Regions from separate parts of the Pseudomonas sp. B21128 genome, predicted to be linked through region 3. Evidence: predicted binding sites of a transcription regulator. Region 3 holds the regulator's gene; each other region holds the start of a gene.
What was found. The regulator FliA, encoded in region 3, starts transcription of late flagellar genes. The targets are predictions, from matches to a motif close to CTAAAGTTTNNNNNNNNNNNGCCGNTAA.

Region 1 (4,249 bases), 2.0 Mb from region 3:
GTGCTGCCCATGGTGCCCATGCACAGCGCGGCGAAGGCGAACAGCCCGACTTCCACCGCGTAGGTGCCGCCAATTGGCAGGCCGAGGCGCCACAGCTCCTTGAGGTACTGCCGGTTTGGCCGCGACAACCCTGCGCGCAATGGATAAGCGTCGTACGCCGGATGCCGATGAATGTGCCACGCCAGGGCCAGTGCCATGCAGTTGGCAACGATCGCCGTGACCAGACCGATGCCCATCAAGCCCAGTTTCGGCAGGCCGAACATGCCGGTGATCAGCGCGTAATTAAGCAGGAAGTTCGCCACTGTGCCGACCAGGCTGATGACCATGACCGGCGTCGCCCGGCCAATGGCACTGGTGAAGCCGCGCAGGGCCATGAAACTCAGGTAGCCGGGCAGGGCGAACGGCAGGGCAATCAGGAATTGCCCGGCGGCGTTGACGTTGGTTTCAGTCTGGCCGAACAGCAGCAACACCGGTTTCAGGTTCCATAACAGCAGTCCGGCACCGAGCGCCATCAGCCACGCCAGCCACAACCCGGCCTGGGTCAGGCGTGCGGCGCCAATAATGTCGCCCGCGCCCTTGCGGATCGCCACCAGCGTGCCGACCGCCGCTATCACGCCAATGCAGAAAATCGACACGAACGAGTAAGTCGCTGCGCCCAGGCCGCCGCCGGCCAGCGCCTCAGGGCTCAGGCGCGCCATCATCAAGGTGTCGGTCAGCACCATCAACATGTGCGCCAACTGCGAGGCAATCAACGGCCCCGCCAGCCGCAGGATGGCCCAGAGTTCAGTACGCACAGGATGCTGCATGGTCATCACCCGCCATCAATAGGGGAACAAGAGAACGTCGATTCTCGGCGCTTGGAAGGGATTGCACAAAGGGATAAAAAGGATGGCTGGCATGATTAAAACTCATCATGAAAGAATTCTGCTAAGTTGGCCGCATCCCGCTACAGGAGCTTTGTGCATGTCCCGTCGACTTCCTCCGTTGTATGCCCTGCGCGCATTTGAAGCGGCAGCGCGACATAGCTCGTTTACCCGTGCGGCCGAGGAACTATCCATCACCCAGAGTGCGGTGAGTCGGCATATTCGAACGCTTGAGGATCATTTCGCCTGTCGACTGTTTCACCGCAGCGGACGCCATTTGCAACTGACCGAAGCGGCACGCCTGCTGTTGCCGGGCATCCGCGACGGGTTCACGGCGCTGGAGCGCGCCTGCAATACCTTGCGCGCCGAGGACGACATCCTGCGCATGAAGGCACCGTCGACCCTGACCATGCGCTGGTTGCTGGCGCGCCTGAGTCGCTTCCGGCATTTGCAGCCGGGCAACGAGGTGCAGTTGACCAGTGCGTGGATGGACATCGACTCGGTGGACTTCAACGATGAGCCGTTCGATTGCGCGGTGTTGCTGAGCGACGGCCATTTTCCGCCGGACTGGGAGGCCAGTCTGTTGTTTCCCGAGGAACTGATCCCCGTTGGCGCGCCCACTCTGCTGCACGATCAACCTTGGGATGTGGCCCGACTGGCTGCTGCCGAGTTGCTCCATCCGACCCCGGATCGCCGCGATTGGCGCAGTTGGCTGGAGCACATGGGGTTGGCCGATCACGTGTCGCTCAAGGGCGGGCAGGTGTTCGATACGCTGGAGTTGGGGATGATCGCTGCGGCGCGGGGTTACGGTGTGTCGATGGGCGATTTGTTGATGGTGGCTGAAGATGTGGCGCAAGGCCGCTTGAGCCTGCCGTGGCCTACGGCTGTTGCCAGTGGCCTGAATTATTACCTGGTGTGGCCCAAAACCCGTCCGGGAGGTGAACGTTTGCGTCGTCTCAGCGACTTCCTGCAAGGCGAGGTCCGTGCCATGGAACTGCCGGCGGTTGCGCGCTTGAGCTGAAACGTTAGAGCCGCGACAATAGCGGCCTTACGCCATATCCCCGCTTTTCGCTCAAGTATTCGGTTTTACCGCCGACTACGAGCAGGTGGAACTGTCGTGCCGGTTTCACGATTCACCCCATTATTAAAAAATTTCCGAGCATGGCTGCGATCAAGGAGGATCCGGTAGCTCGGCCAGGAGCTGTCCATGTCTCAACCTCGCGCTCGGATCGCCTCACAGCTGGGCCTCGCGCTCGCTGTGATACTGGCGATTGTCATCAGCGGCAGTACAGTTTTTGCTCTGCGTTCGCTGGATACTGCCAACCTCGCCACCCGTGAAGAGCATTTGGCCAGTGAGGCTCGGCTGCTGGCCGACCAACTCAGCACCTTCCACGGTACGTTGCGTGAAAGCACGCTGCGTCTGAGCGGATTGTTTGAAAAGCGTTTTGGCAGTGGTCTGAGCATTCACCCGGATGAGCCCGTAACCGTGGCCGGCACGCAGACGCCGGGCTTGCACCTGGGCGATGAAGTGTTGAACAACAACTTCAAGCTAGTCGACGAGTTCAAGCAGATGACCGCCGGCGTGGCCACGTTGTTCGTGCGCAGTGGCGAGGACTTCATTCGCGTCAGTACCAACGTCAGCAAGCAGGACGGCAGCCGCGCCATCGGCACAGTGCTTGACCATGCCAACCCGGCGTACGCACGTTTGATGGCAGGCCAGAGCTACGTCGGTCGTTCTCTGCTGTTCGAGCGCTACTACATGTCGCAATACACTCCGGTGCGCGACGGCAGCGGCAAGGTCATCGCCGTTTTGTACGTAGGTTTTGATTACACCGATGCGCAAAATGCGCAGTTCGCCAACCTCAAGCGCTTCCGTATCGGTCAGACCGGTTCTCTGGCGTTGCTCGATGAACAGAACAAATGGCTGGTGCCGATCGCTGGCGTCGATGCGCTGGATAAAGCTGCTCCGGTCATCAACGGCCTGGTGAAAGCGCCAGGAAAGGGTCAGTTCTGGAGTGACTCGTCCGAAGACTTCTACAGCGTTGCCGTACCTTTCGAGGACGGACCGTGGTCGGTGGTGGCGAGCATGCCGAAAGCCGAAATTCGTGCGGTGACCTGGAGTGTAGGCACGCAATTGGCCATTGGCAGTTTGCTGGCGATGCTGCTGGCGGTTGGCTCTGTGGTTTGGTTGCTGCGCAGCAAATTGGCGCCGTTGGGTGACCTGGTGCGTCAGGCCGAGGCCTTGGGCGCTGGTGATCTGAGCGTGCGGCTGAACGTGTCGAGCAACGATGAAATCGGTCAACTGTCCCGCGCTTTCAATCAAATGAGCCAAGCACTGTCGACCATGGTCGAGCACATCCGCCGCGCCTCGGAAGAGGTCAACAGCCGTGCCCAGGCGCTGTCCGGATTGTCCGGCGGCGCGTACGAAGGCATGGAGCAACAATCCGGCGAGATCACCAGCATGGCCGGCGCGGTTGAAGAGTTCAGCGCAACGTCGCTGGATATTGCCGACAACATGGGGTCGACCCAGCGCCTGGCACAGGAAAACGCTCAGCAAACGCAGATCGGCCGCAGCTCGATGGAAGAAGCTTCGTCTTCTCTGGAGCAGATTGCTGGCGCTCTGAACAGTACCGCAACAGTGATCAACACTCTCGGTCAGCGCTCGCAGGAAATTGGCGGCATCGTTGGCGTGATTACCTCGATTGCCGAACAGACGAACCTGCTGGCGCTCAACGCTGCGATTGAAGCGGCCCGTGCCGGTGAACAAGGGCGCGGCTTTGCCGTGGTGGCTGATGAAGTGCGCAGCCTGGCCTCGCGCACCCGTCAGGCGACGGATGAAATTTCCAGCATGATCCACAGCATCCAGCAGGAAACCGGCAACGCGATCAGCACCATGGAGCAGGGCAACGTGCTGATGCAGGAAGGCTTGTCGCGTAACGCCAACGTTGCCTCGGCACTGGCGCGCATCGATGAGCAAAGCCGCTCGGCGGGGCAGCAGTTTGCGGCCATCACGACGGCGACTCAGGAGCAGAGCAGTACCGCGACGTTGTTGAGCAGCAACTTGCAGAGCATTGCGTTGGCTAACAGTGAGCAGCGTGAGGTGGTGTCGAACCTCGCGGTCACTGCTAAAGAGCTGGAGAAGCTGGCGGCGGATTTGCGTTCGGAGGTTGATCGCTTCCGTTGATGTGCGCCTGAAGTAGCTTTCGCGAGCAAGCTCGCTCCCACAGTTTGCGGGGTCGCTCACTAATCGTGTGAACAACCCAAAAACCTGTGGGAGCGAGCTTGCTCGCGAAGGCAACGCCGCCGACCCGTGACAAATCAGCCTATGCATCTCCCATCTCTACTTGCTGAAACGTTTCCGCAGCGCTATAAAAATGGCACAACTC
Region 2 (4,249 bases), 2.6 Mb from region 3:
CGGACCAGGAAACCCTGGGTCTTGGTGTTGTACTCCGTGATGATCACGAACGGGTTTTTCTTGTCTTTCAACGCACCGGAGCCGGTCGCCATTGCCAGATCAAGGATCGGAATGGTCGCCCCCCGAATACTTGCCACCCCGCACACGACAGGACTGGACTTGGGCATCAACGTCAGCGAAGGGCATTGCAGCACTTCCCGAACCTTGAACACGTTGATCCCGTAGAGCTGCTGACCGTCGAGACGGAACAACAACAGCTCCAGGCGATTCTGCCCTACCAGTTGCGTGCGCTGGTTCACCGAATCCATTACACCAGCCATGCCAGACTCCTAAACCAACGCCAAGTGTTGTTGCGACGCACATTCATTGCTAAACGGCACGGCGCTTGCTTTTTAACTCGTATGAACGCTCAAACGACATTTTTCCGACGCCTGACATCTTCCCTCCGCAGAGGGCTTTGCGCGGTGTCCGCCATTTACTGCTGTTTCGCTGGCAGCCCTGTCATTGCTGATGCGGTTACCCTGCCTGACATGCTTATCGGCGTCACTCAGGGCTTTCTTGAGTTCACCGTAGAAGACTATCTGGCAACCAGTCAAACGGAAGGCCGCTACGAAATCGAAGTGAACCAGCTGGATCCCCGCATGCGCATGCCTATGTGCGACAAGGAATTGACAGCCTCGCTGGAGAGTCCGGCACGTCCTTTGGGGCGGGTAACGGTCAAGATTCGCTGTGAGGGCGCGTCCCCCTGGACCGTGTTCGTACCCGCTCAAGTCCGCCTGTTTCGCGAGATTGTGACCACTACCCGGCCACTCAAGCGCGCCGGAATTATCGAGCCTCAGGACGTGACATTGCGCGAGCGCGATGTCAGCACAATCAACCAGGGTTTTTTGACGTCGGTAGACGAAGCGATCGGGCAGAAATTAACCCGACCAACGGTAGCCGATCAGGTCATTACCCTGGTGCATCTGGAACAGGCGGAAGTTGTGCGCAAAGGCGATCACGTGGTCATCATCGCCCGCAGCGGCACACTCGCCGTGCGCATGCCCGGTGAAGCCCTGGCCAATGGCGGCTTGAGAGAACAGATCCGGGTGAAAAACCTCAACTCGCAACGGGTCATCAAGGCGCAAGTCACCGCGCCGGGCCAAGTGGAAGTCGCCATGTAGAAGCCCTCGTGAGAAAACTGGCGCGGACCTCGTCGCTTCCCTAAACTGTGCCGCAGCAGGACACGCGCCGGCGCATGCAGACTCATTCGCAAATGGGCCTAAAGTTTTCCAGGGGATAGCCGAAAACATGGCAAGCGTCCAAATTCCCAGAGGTTTTTATCATGGTCATCGATTTCAGCCGTTTGAACAGCTCCTCGTCACTTACGGGCAGTACGCGTACCAGCAACGCCAAGGAAACCGCCGAAAACGGCACCTCCGCGCCGCTGAATACCCCGGCCGAATCGGCCAGTACCGCCAAAAGCGGGGAATCGGTACACCTCAGCAATGAGGCTCAACAGTTGCAGAAGGTCACTGACAAGCTGCGCGATCAACCTGCTGTCGACAAAGCCCGTGTGGCCGAGTTGAAAGCCGCGATTGCCGATGGCAGCTATAAAGTCGACAGCAACCGTGTAGCCAGCAAACTGCTCAACTTCGAAGCCCAGCGCTAGGCCTTCGCCTGCGCCAGGCTTTTGGACGCTTAAAACCCAAGGCCCGCCATGCACGACACCAATTTACTGCAACTGATCAACGACGACTTTGCTCCAGCTCAACAATTGCTGGAGTTACTGCAAACCGAGGCCCTCGCTTTGCACGGTCGCGACATGCCCTTGCTGGAAGAAATTCTGGCGCGCAAACAGGCATTGATCATTCTGCTTGAACAGCATGGCCGCAAGCGCAGCGAAATCCTCGCCAGCCTGAACCTGCCGACTGACCGCACAGGGCTCGAGCAACTGGCCAGCCAGTCGAGCATTGGCGAGCAGTTGATGACGCAGGGCGATGCCCTCACTGACCTCATCAGCCAGTGTCAGGCAGCCAACGCCAAGAACGGCCAGTCGATCCAGATCCAGCAGGCCGCGACGTCCAATCAGTTGAAAATCCTCACCGGGGGCGAACCGCCAGCGCTGTATGACGCCAGCGGCACGTTCGCCAGACCCGTCAAGCCGCGCACCTTCAGCCAGGCGTGAGCCATTCGATGTGCCTGCACTATCAACACGCGGAACATGCTGGCAAAATGCTGGCCATTCATCGTCAAATTTTGTCTGGAGATTGAGAGAACGTGCCAAACGCCCTAAGCGCGGATGATGCTCCGCAGCCCCCTAAGGTGCTCACCACGCCACTGGAAATCTCCAGCAACCTGCGTCAACTGCAAGACAGTCACGACCCGCTGATCATCACGTTCCATGAACGCAGCCAGCGCTTTCAGAGCTACCTGATCAAAGTCGACCGCGACAGCGCCTCGATTGCCCTGGACGAAATGATCCCGCGCGACGGCGAACGCTTTCTGCTCGCCGGCGAACCGTTCAGGGTTGAAGGCTTCCATGATGGCGTACGCATTGCCTGGGAATGCAACGGTACACTGAACATCGAAGAATCCGACGGCGACCGTTTTTACACCGGCGAACTGCCGAGCGAAGTGGTTTATCACCAGCGCCGCAACGCGTTTCGCGCAGCACTGAAACTGACCGATCTGGTCAGCGTTGAACTGGGTGGCGAAAAGCTCAAGGCACCGATTCAAGGCAAGCTGCTGGATATTTCCGCCACCGGTTGCAAACTGCGCTTTGAAGGCGACATCACTGACCGGCTGCAACTGGGCCAGGTCTACGACCGTATGATCGCCCCGCCACTGTTCGGCAACCAGCCGATTTCCGTCGAACTGCGTTATCTGCACTTCGAAGAAAAACTCAATATCACCTTCGCCGGCCTGCGCTTCCACAACATCAGTGGCCAGGCCGCGCGCAACGTCGAGCGTTTCGTCTATCAGTTGCAACGTGAAGCACGGCGTTTCGACAAAGACGATATGTGAATCGGTCGCGCCAATAAAAAGGGCAGTCCTTGACGGGACTGCCCTTTTTTATGCGCGACCGATTTTCAAGGTCTGGCGCCACTGATATCCGGCGTGGGGGTGTCGCTGTCCTCATCCGGGCTTGTTGCTGGTTCAGGCGCGGGTTCTTTTTCAGGCTCTGGATCCGGCTCTGGTTCCGGCGGCACCGGATTCTGCATCTGCTCCTGCACCACCTGCTCATCCACTCGCGGATCGAGCGCAGCGACCAGCGGCGAACTCGACATGCTGTCCGGCATCGCCACGTGATGCAGCGGCGCGTCGTCGACCTGATGCAGATTGGTCACGGCTTTCGGGCGGATTCGCCACACCAGCACCAGCGCAAAAAAGCTGAAGAACGCATACAGGCTCTGGCTGCCGAGAAACTTCATCAGCACACCCGCCAGCAGTGGCCCGATACTGGCGCCAACGCCGTAAGTGACCAGCAGCATCGCCGTCAGCGACACGCGCCGATCGCCCTCGACGTGGTCGTTGGAAAACGCCACCGCCAACGGATACAGGCAGAACTGCACCAGCGAACAGAAGAAGCCGACGACGAACAGCACCTCCAGCGGCACCTGCGGCAAGATCGCCAAGGGCAAGGCCGCCACCGCAAGAAAACCGGCGAAACAACGGATCAGCAACGCGCGGTCATAACGATCAGACAGCCAGCCCAACGGCCACTGCACCAGCAGTCCGGCAAAGATGCAGCTACCCATGAACAGACCGACCTGCTCGGTCGACAGTCCCTGCTGCGACGCATACAACGGTGCCAGACCGTAAAACGCGCCGATGATCAATCCCGCACCGAGCACCGTGCTCAACGACTGCGGCACCCGCTTGATAAAGAAGCGCGGCTCCATCGGCGCCGGATGAAGGGGCGCCGGGTGAATCCGCCGGGTCAGCGTCACCGGCACCAGACACAGGGCAAAGCACAGCGCGACCAGCATCAGCAGTTCCAGACCCAGCCCCGGGTGCATGACCAGAATCAGCTGACCGAGCACCAGCCCCAGGTACGAGGCAATCATGTAGCCGCTGAACACCAATCCACGTTGATTGGCATCGGCCTGCTCATTGAGCCAGCTCTCGATCACCATGTACTGGCACATCATGCCCAGACCGACGATGGTCCGCAGCACCAGCCACGCCGGCAACCAATCGACCATGCCGTGGCCAAGGACCGCCGCACCGACGATCCCGGCACACGCGGAATACGCCCGGATATGGC
Region 3 (4,249 bases):
GGGGCCTTGGCGGCAGGTTTTGCGACGGCGGCAGTGCTGCCGGCAGACGCAGTCCCTACCTCAGTGAACTTGCCTTTGCCGTGCAATTCGTCGAGCAGCGATTCGAATTCGTGATCACTGATCAGATCGCTGCCAGCCGCAGCCGCTGCCGGAGCAGCAGGCGCAGGCACCGCGGCAATCGCCGATTCCAGCGCATCAACGGCAAAGTTGCCCTTGCCGTGCAACTGGTCGAGCAGCGCTTCGAATTCGTCGTCGGTGATGTCCGAGCTGTCGCCCTTGGCCGGTGCCGCAGGGGCCGGTGCCGCTGGAGCCACCGCATCAACCGCGAACTGACCTTTGCCGTGCAGTTGATCGAGCAACGACTCGAACTCGGCATCGGTGATTTCATCGCTGGCCGCTTCAGTTGCAGCAGGCGCAGCGGCCGCCGCCGGGGCTTCGGCCTGAGCCTTGACGGCGTTCAGCGAGTCCAGCAACTGTTCAAATTCGTTATCGGTGATGTCGCCCGAATCGCTTTCGGCAACCGGTGCCTCAACGACTTCTTCAACCGCTACGGCATCAGCCGATTGCGGTTCGGCCAGACGCGCCAGGGCAGCCAGCAGCTCAGGCGTAGCCGCCGTAATCGGGCTGCGCTCGCGCACTTCGGTGAACATGCCGTTCACCGCGTCCAGTGCTTCGAGCACAACGTCCATCAGTTCTGAATCAACGCGACGCTCACCCTTGCGCAGGATGTCGAACACGTTTTCGGCGATGTGACAGCACTCAACCAGCTCATTGAGCTGAAGGAAGCCGGCGCCCCCTTTTACAGTGTGGAAACCGCGAAAAATTGCGTTGAGCAGATCAGCATCATCCGGGCGGCTTTCCAGCTCGACCAATTGTTCTGACAGTTGCTCAAGAATCTCGCCGGCCTCAACCAGGAAATCCTGAAGGATCTCTTCATCGGCGCCGAAGCTCATTAAGGGGGTGCTCCTAACAGGTCTAAAAACCTAAACTTCAAAATCCAAGGCTGGATAGCAAATCGTCCACATCGTCCTGACCGGACACAACGTCTTCTCGTTTATCGGCATGAATCTGCGGACCTTCACCCTGCGAGAGATGTTTTTGTGGATCTTTTTCAGCGAGCATCGCCGTACGGTCATGTTCGATGCCCGCAAAGCGGTCCACCTGACTGGCCATGAGCACGAGTTTGAGCAAATTGCTTTCGACTTCGGTGACCAGTTGGGTCACACGCTTGATGACCTGACCGGTGAGGTCCTGATAATCCTGAGCCAGCAGGATGTCGTTCAGATTGCTCGACACCGCACGGTTGCCCGTGCTGCTGCGTGACAGAAAACCGTCGACCCGGCGCGCCAGTTCGCGGAACTCTTCAGCCCCGACCTCACGACGCATGAAACGACCCCAATCGGTACTCAAGGCCTGGGCTTCTTCAGCCAGACCATTGACCACCGGCGTGGCGCTTTCCACCAGATCCATGGTGCGGTTGGCCGCGGCTTCCGTCAGCTTGACCACATAGCCCAGGCGTTCGGTGGCGTCGGTAATTTGCGACACTTCCTCGGCCTGCGGCATGTTCGGATCAATCTGGAAATTGACGATCGCACTGTGCAGTTCACGTGTGAGCTTGCCAACTTCCTGGTACAGGCCACGGTCACGGGTCTGATTGAGCTCATGGATCAATTGCACAGCGTCGCCGAACCTGCCCTTTTCAAGGCTTTCGACCAGTTCGACCGCATGTTTTTTCAGGGTCGATTCAAAATCGCCCTGTGAAGATTCGTTGTGGTCCATAGCTCCCCCGTGGCGCAGTTTCTCAACCGATGCGTTCGAAAATCTTCTCGATCTTGTCTTTCAACGCCTGGGCCGTGAAGGGTTTCACCACATAGCCGTTTACACCGGCCTGGGCTGCTTCAATGATCTGTTCGCGCTTGGCTTCAGCGGTCACCATCAGCACTGGCAGGTGCTTGAGTTTTTCATCGGCGCGCACGTGACGCAGCAGGTCGATACCGGTCATGCCCGGCATGTTCCAGTCCGTTACCAGAAAGTCGATGCTGCCGCTGTTGAGAACCGGAATGGCGGTAATGCCATCGTCAGCCTCGACGGTGTTGGTGAACCCCAGATCGCGCAGCAGGTTCTTGATGATCCGCCGCATCGTTGAGAAGTCATCAACGATGAGGATTTTCATGTTCTTGTCCAATTCGACCTCCAAGCAGTCTTAAACGCGCCCAGCACCTGGACGCGCCATTTCATTCAATCCGGCGTAACACTCAAAGACTGTCTGGAGCACAACAGAGCAAGACCGGTGCCGTTCATCACCGCACCAGCCTCGTTCGCAGTGTCCCCACACTGCCTTCAGCGCGCTCGCCACTCCCCCAAACGCCCCCGCAAACGGGCCGCGCACTGGCTGTGTAACTGGCTGACCCGCGATTCACTGACGCCAAGGACTTCACCGATCTCCTTGAGGTTCAGCTCTTCGTCGTAGTACAGCGCCAACACCAGTCGCTCACGCTCCGGCAAATTGGCAATCGCGTCCGCCAGCGCTGCCTGGAAGCGTTCATCTTCCAGATCGCGTGACGGCTCAAGATGAGCACTCGCGCCATCCTCGTGCAGCCCTTCGTGTTCGCCGTCCTGCAACAGGTCGTCGAAACTGAACAAGCGGCTGCCCAGGGTGTCATTCAAAATCCCGTAATAATCGTCGAGACTCAATTGGAGTTCGGCCGCAACTTCGTGATCTTTAGCATCACGGCCGGTTTTAGCTTCAATCGAGCGAATTGCGTCGCTGACCATACGGGTATTGCGGTGAACCGAGCGTGGCGCCCAGTCCCCTTTGCGCACTTCGTCGAGCATCGCGCCGCGGATTCGAATGCCCGCGTACGTTTCGAAACTGGCGCCTTTGCTGGCGTCATATTTGGTCGAGACTTCGAGCAGGCCGATCATTCCGGCCTGGATCAGATCCTCGACCTGCACACTCGCCGGCAACCGTGCCAGCAAGTGGTAGGCAATACGTTTGACCAGTGGCGCGTAACGCTCGATCAACTCGTACTGCGCATCACGTGCCGACTTCTTGTAGTAGTTCATACCGCTTGCGGTCATATGACAGGCCCTGCCGTTTGCTGCACGAGACGCTCGACGAAGAATTCAAGGTGGCCGCGCGGGTTGGCAGGCAGCGGCCAGGTATCGACCTTCTGTGCGATTGCCTTGAACGCCAGTGCGCACTTGGAACGGGGGAAGGCTTCATAGACCGCACGTTGTTTCTGCACGGCCTTGCGTACGCTTTCGTCGTAAGGCACGGCGCCGACGTATTGTAGGGCCACGTCAAGAAAGCGATCCGTGACCTTGGTCAACTTGGCGAACAGGTTGCGCCCTTCCTGCGGGCTCTGCGCCATGTTGGCCAGAACGCGGAAGCGGTTCATGCCGTAATCGCGGTTGAGCAACTTGATCAGCGCGTAAGCGTCGGTGATCGAAGTCGGCTCGTCGCAGACCACCAGCAACACTTCTTGCGCGGCGCGTACGAAACTGACTACCGAGTCACCAATGCCCGCAGCGGTGTCGATCACCAGGACGTCGAGATTGTCGCCGATGTCGCTGAACGCCTGAATCAGACCGGCATGCTGAGCCGGGCTCAGATGCACCATGCTCTGAGTGCCCGACGCAGCCGGCACGATGCGAATTCCGCCCGGGCCTTGCAACAGCACGTCGCGCAATTCGCAGCGGCCTTCGATCACGTCGGCCAAGGTGCGTTTGGGCGTCAGGCCCAACAGAACGTCGACGTTCGCCAGTCCCAGATCGGCGTCCAGCAGCATGACCCGACGGCCAAGCTCTGCCAGCGCAAGAGACAAGTTCACTGACACGTTAGTCTTGCCGACGCCACCTTTGCCGCCGGTCACCGCGATAACCTGTACGGGATGCATGCTGCCCATGTTATTTCTTTACCTTGTCTTGCATAGACGGAGGCCACATTACTGGCTGCGCGTTCACAAACGGAACAATGCATGGCAGACCATCGATGTAGGTACAAAAACTGTTCATGATTACCTCAGCCTACCTGCTTGGTCGGGCTGTGATAGATATCAGCGAACATGTCAGCCATGGCTTCTTCGCTGGGTTCTTCCTGCATTTGCACGCTGACGGCGCGGCTGACCAGTTGATGACGGCGCGGCAGATGCAAATCATCCGGAATCCGTGGGCCATCGGTCAGATACGCGACCGGCAATTCATGACTGATCGCCAGGCTCAACACTTCGCCAAGGCTAGCCGTTTC
Region 4 (4,249 bases), 1.2 Mb from region 3:
GCCAGCAGGATGTCTTCGAAATAAGGTTTCAGGCGCGCGGAACCCGAGTCGAACATCGGCCGGTTCTCGGCGTCCATGATCTGGATGCGCAAGCCGTTCGGCGTGATCTCGAAGAGGATCTGGTCCTTGAATTTCTGCAGCTGCGGGTTCTCGTCGACCTTGTTCTGCAGTTCCTGCAGTAACAGTTCCAGGCGTTCTTTCTCGACCATTTCGGCCATGCCTTCGACTTGTTCGGTGTCGACGGTGACCTTGTCCGGTTGCGGCTGAGACTTCACCTCGGGGTTGAGGGTGTTTTCCGGCGCCAGCGTCGGCGTACCGCCCAGATCGATGATGTACGGCGTACCGCTTTCGGAGAAGCCGACCGGGTCCTTGAAGTAACCGGCGATGGCGATCTTCTGTTCCGGCGTTGCAGTGGACAACAGCCACAGCACCAGGAAGAACGCCATCATTGCCGTCGCGAAGTCGGCGAAGGCGATTTTCCACGCCCCGCCGTGATGCCCGCCGGCTATGCGCTTGACGCGCTTGATGATAATCGGCTGATTATTTTCCATGACTTATCGACCGCGAACCGCTTGTTCCAGCTCGGCAAAGCTTGGACGGTGCGCCGGGTACAGAACCTTGCGACCGAACTCGACCGCCAGCGATGGCGGCATGCCGGAAGCCGAAGCCACCAGCGAGGCCTTGATGGCTTCGTAGACGTTGAGCTCTTCCTTGGCATCGTGGGCCAGGGAATGCGCCAACGGACCGAAGAAACCGTACGCCGCCAGAATACCGAAGAAGGTACCGACCAGTGCGGCACCAACGTGCAGGCCGATGGATTTCTGATCGCCTTCACCCAGGGAGGCCATGGTCACCACGATACCGAGTACCGCCGCAACGATACCGAAACCCGGCATGGCGTCGGCAATGCCGTTCACCGCGTGAGATGGGTGCTCGAGGTCTTCCTTGAGGCTGTACAGCTCCATGTCGAACAGGCCTTCCAGCTCGTGCGGAGCCATGTTGCCGGAGGACATGATGCGCAGGTAGTCGCAGATAAACGCGGTCATGCGTTCATCTTTAAGCACCGCCGGGTACTTGGCGAAGATCGGGCTCGCGGCGGCATCTTCGATGTCGCCCTCGATGGCCATCATGCCTTCGCGGCGGCTCTTGTTGAGGATCTCGTAGATCAGCCCCAGCACTTCCAGATAGAACGTGTGGGTGAAACGCGAACTGAACATGCTCAGGGATTTCTTGAGCACGTGCATCGTCATATAGCTGGGGTTGGCCTGGAGAAAAGCGCCCAGTGCAGCACCGCCGATGATCAACACCTCGAAAGGCTGGATCAGGGCCGCAATTTTGCCGTGGGAGAGCACGTATCCGCCGAGCACGCTCGCGAATACGACGATGATGCCGATAATTTTAGCCATAGGTAGAAAGTACTTATTTAAGTCGGGTTCAAGGTCATATTCGGAAGTTAAAAAATCTCTTCTTCTACTTATCGGCAAAACTGCGCCAGACTATAGCCAGTTCAGGCGAAAAGCCAATTTAGCCCATGCCGGGCGCGTCTACAGTCAGTGAAGATCTCGTCCAGACATGGCTAATGAAACGAACGTCCCACACGCACAACCGACCACACTCGAGGGCTGGGTAAAACTGCTCGACAGCGTCCTGCTGCCCGTACCGCAGGAGGCGCACGACAAGGTCTGCCGCGCGATCCGCGACAATCGCAGCTCGCTTCGCGACATTGCCGACCTGATGCAGGACAGCCCGGCGCTGGCCTTGAGCATCATCCGTGAGGCCAATCGTCACACCCACGGCAACATGGCCACGCCGGCAGAAAATCTGGAAGTGGCGATCAATCGACTCGGCCTCGCCCGCACCGAAGAATTGCTCGCGCGCCTGCCCGCCGTTGCGCAGATGCAGATCCCCAAGGCCCTGCGCCAACTGCAAATGATCAGCCAGCACGCCACGCAACAGGCCAACGGTTTTTTTGCCAGTCGCCTGGCGCGGCTGTGGCAGGACATTCATTGGGGCAGTCTGCTGTTCCTCTCGCCGCTGTGGCCGCTGGCGCTGACTTATCCGCAATTACTTGAAGAGTGGGAGCTGCGCGTTATCCACAAGGGTGAATCGGCGCGCACTGTCGAGAAGCAATTGTTTGGCGTGCGTCTGCTGAAAATTGCTGAAGCATTGGTCACCGTCTGGCATCTGCCGATCTGGGTGCAACAGGGCTATAGATTGTTGCTCAGCGAGCAACGCGAACTGGTCAAAGTGCTGCGCATCGCGCGCGACAGCGAGCATCCGCTGCGCCAGCAAAACCGTCTGGACGATGATCCGACTCTGCGCCGCTGGCTCAATCAGCCAGCCAATACCGTGTTGCTGGCCAACGGCCTGGCGCTGTCGGCGCAGCAGGCGTGGGACAGCCCGCACAGTGAGCGCTGGCAGTACCTGACCAGTCTTTATCTACAGATTTCGATGGACGAGGTGCAACAACAACTGCACCAGCAAGCCGCCAACAGTGCGCGCCAGCATGCGATGCCTGATCTGTGGCACCCGGCAGTTTCGTTGCTGTGGCCGTGGGGTACGCGTCGCTTGCCCGCTGGCATGCTGCCTGCTGCGGCGCCCAATGCCGAAGATTTGACCCAGTGGCGCCGGCAATGCGCCGAACTGTTGGCCGAACCGAGTCGCTTCACCAATGCCATGAGCCTGACCGTCGCCGCGCGCGATGCACTGGTGGCCAGCGGCATGCGGCGGGTGATGATCCTGATGGCTGATCGCACGCAGTCCAATCTGCGCGTGCACCAAACGGTTGGCCTGCCGAAAGAGGCTGCCGCGCTGAATTTTGTCGTCAGCCAGAGCAAAGTCCTGCAACGGTTGCTCGCGCAGCAGGCACAGGTGCGGATCAATCCAGAGAACAACGCGCAATTCTCCGCACTGCTGCCGCCGGGCCTGCGCACGCTGTTTCGTGGCGAGCATCTGTTCCTGCGTTCACTGGTCAATAACGGCCGGGTGATCATGATCGTCGTCGCCGATCAGGGCGGCGGGCCGTTCGCCGACATCACCGTGCAAGCCTTTGGCAAAACCGCGCAGTGCATCGAAAAAGCCCTGCACAGCTTTAGCAGCCGTGGCCGGTGAGGCTGCGCTACAATCCCCCCCTTTGTGCTCTGGAGACCTCACATGTCTGACTTCTCTGGCTTGCCGCTCGTTATCGAACCGAGCGACCTGCTCCCTCGCCTCGATGCCAGCGAACTCATCCTGGTGGACCTGACCAGTCCCGCCCGCTATGCCGAGGGTCATCTGCCCGGCGCACGCTTTGTCGACCCGAAACGCACCCAGCTCGGCCACCCGCCGGCGCCGGGGCTGCTGCCGGGGAAAGCCGATCTGGAAGCGCTGTTCGGTGAGCTGGGCCACCGCAAGGACGCGGTCTACGTGGTCTATGACGACGAGGGCGGTGGCTGGGCCGGGCGCTTCATCTGGCTGCTCGACGTGATCGGACACGACAAGTACCACTATATTGATGGCGGTCTGCCGGCCTGGCTGGCGGAAGGTTCGCCGATGTCGATCCAGGTGCCACCCGCCGTCGGCGGCCCGGTCGCCCTGACCCTGCATGAAGAGCCGACCGCCACTCGCGAATACCTGCAAAGCCGCCTCGGCGCTGCCGATCTGGCGATCTGGGATGCACGCGGGCCGCTGGAGTATTCCGGCGAGAAGGTTTTGGCTGCCAAGGCAGGCCATATTCCCGGCGCGGTCAATTTCGAGTGGACTGCCGGCATGGACAAGGCGCGGCAGTTGCGCATTCGCACTGACATGCCGCAGATCCTCGAAGACCTGGGGATCACCAAGGACAAAGAAATCATTACCCACTGCCAGACCCATCACCGGTCGGGCTTCACCTATCTGGTGGCCAAGTCCCTCGGTTATCCGCGGGTCAAAGGCTACGCCGGTTCCTGGGGCGAATGGGGCAACCACCCTGACACGCCAGTCGAGATTTAAGGTTTTTAAGGACAACTAATGAAAGAGCGTCTGTTTATTCTCAGCCAATACCTGCTGCCTCATCACCTGCTGTCACGCCTGGCCGGCTGCATTGCCGAGTGCCGCGTGCGCTGGTTCAAAAATGCTTTCACTACCTGGTTCGCCAAGCGCTATCAAGTTGATATGTCGCAGGCGCTGGTTGAAGACGTGACCGCTTACGAGCACTTCAACGCCTTCTTCACCCGCGCCCTGAAAGACGGCGCGCGGCCGCTGGATGAAACCCCGGGCGCGATCCTCAGCC

Region 1: a site for FliA is predicted at 1,935-1,962, ahead of AB4P91_RS06580 (methyl-accepting chemotaxis protein). Genes of this name have one in related genera too.
Region 2: a site for FliA is predicted at 1,262-1,289, ahead of flgM (flagellar biosynthesis anti-sigma factor FlgM). Genes of this name have one in related genera too.
Region 4: a site for FliA is predicted at 1,475-1,502, ahead of motA (flagellar motor stator protein MotA). Genes of this name have one in related genera too.

The regions. Positions count from the first base shown of each region.
Region 1 is NZ_CP162590.1:1,503,128-1,507,376, forward strand. Features, by position in the region: gene AB4P91_RS06570 (NorM family multidrug efflux MATE transporter) at 1-806, opposite strand, end outside; gene AB4P91_RS06575 (LysR substrate-binding domain-containing protein) at 964-1,884, shown strand; gene AB4P91_RS06580 (methyl-accepting chemotaxis protein) at 2,071-4,047, shown strand.
Region 2 is NZ_CP162590.1:2,906,378-2,910,626, reverse strand. Features, by position in the region: gene AB4P91_RS12915 (chemotaxis protein CheV) at 1-320, opposite strand, end outside; gene flgA (flagellar basal body P-ring formation chaperone FlgA) at 402-1,163, shown strand; gene flgM (flagellar biosynthesis anti-sigma factor FlgM) at 1,325-1,651, shown strand; gene AB4P91_RS12900 (flagella synthesis protein FlgN) at 1,700-2,167, shown strand; gene AB4P91_RS12895 (flagellar brake protein) at 2,260-3,006, shown strand; gene AB4P91_RS12890 (MFS transporter) at 3,072-4,249, opposite strand, start outside.
Region 3 is NZ_CP162590.1:5,511,048-5,515,296, forward strand. Features, by position in the region: gene AB4P91_RS24870 (chemotaxis protein CheA) at 1-953, opposite strand, end outside; gene AB4P91_RS24875 (protein phosphatase CheZ) at 991-1,779, opposite strand; gene AB4P91_RS24880 (chemotaxis response regulator CheY) at 1,802-2,173, opposite strand; gene fliA (RNA polymerase sigma factor FliA) at 2,341-3,081, opposite strand; gene fleN (flagellar synthesis regulator FleN) at 3,078-3,908, opposite strand; gene flhF (flagellar biosynthesis protein FlhF) at 4,025-4,249, opposite strand, start outside.
Region 4 is NZ_CP162590.1:642,950-647,198, forward strand. Features, by position in the region: gene motB (flagellar motor protein MotB) at 1-551, opposite strand, end outside; gene motA (flagellar motor stator protein MotA) at 555-1,406, opposite strand; gene AB4P91_RS02820 (HDOD domain-containing protein) at 1,573-3,111, shown strand; gene rhdA (thiosulfate sulfurtransferase) at 3,154-3,969, shown strand; gene asd (archaetidylserine decarboxylase) at 3,988-4,249, shown strand, end outside.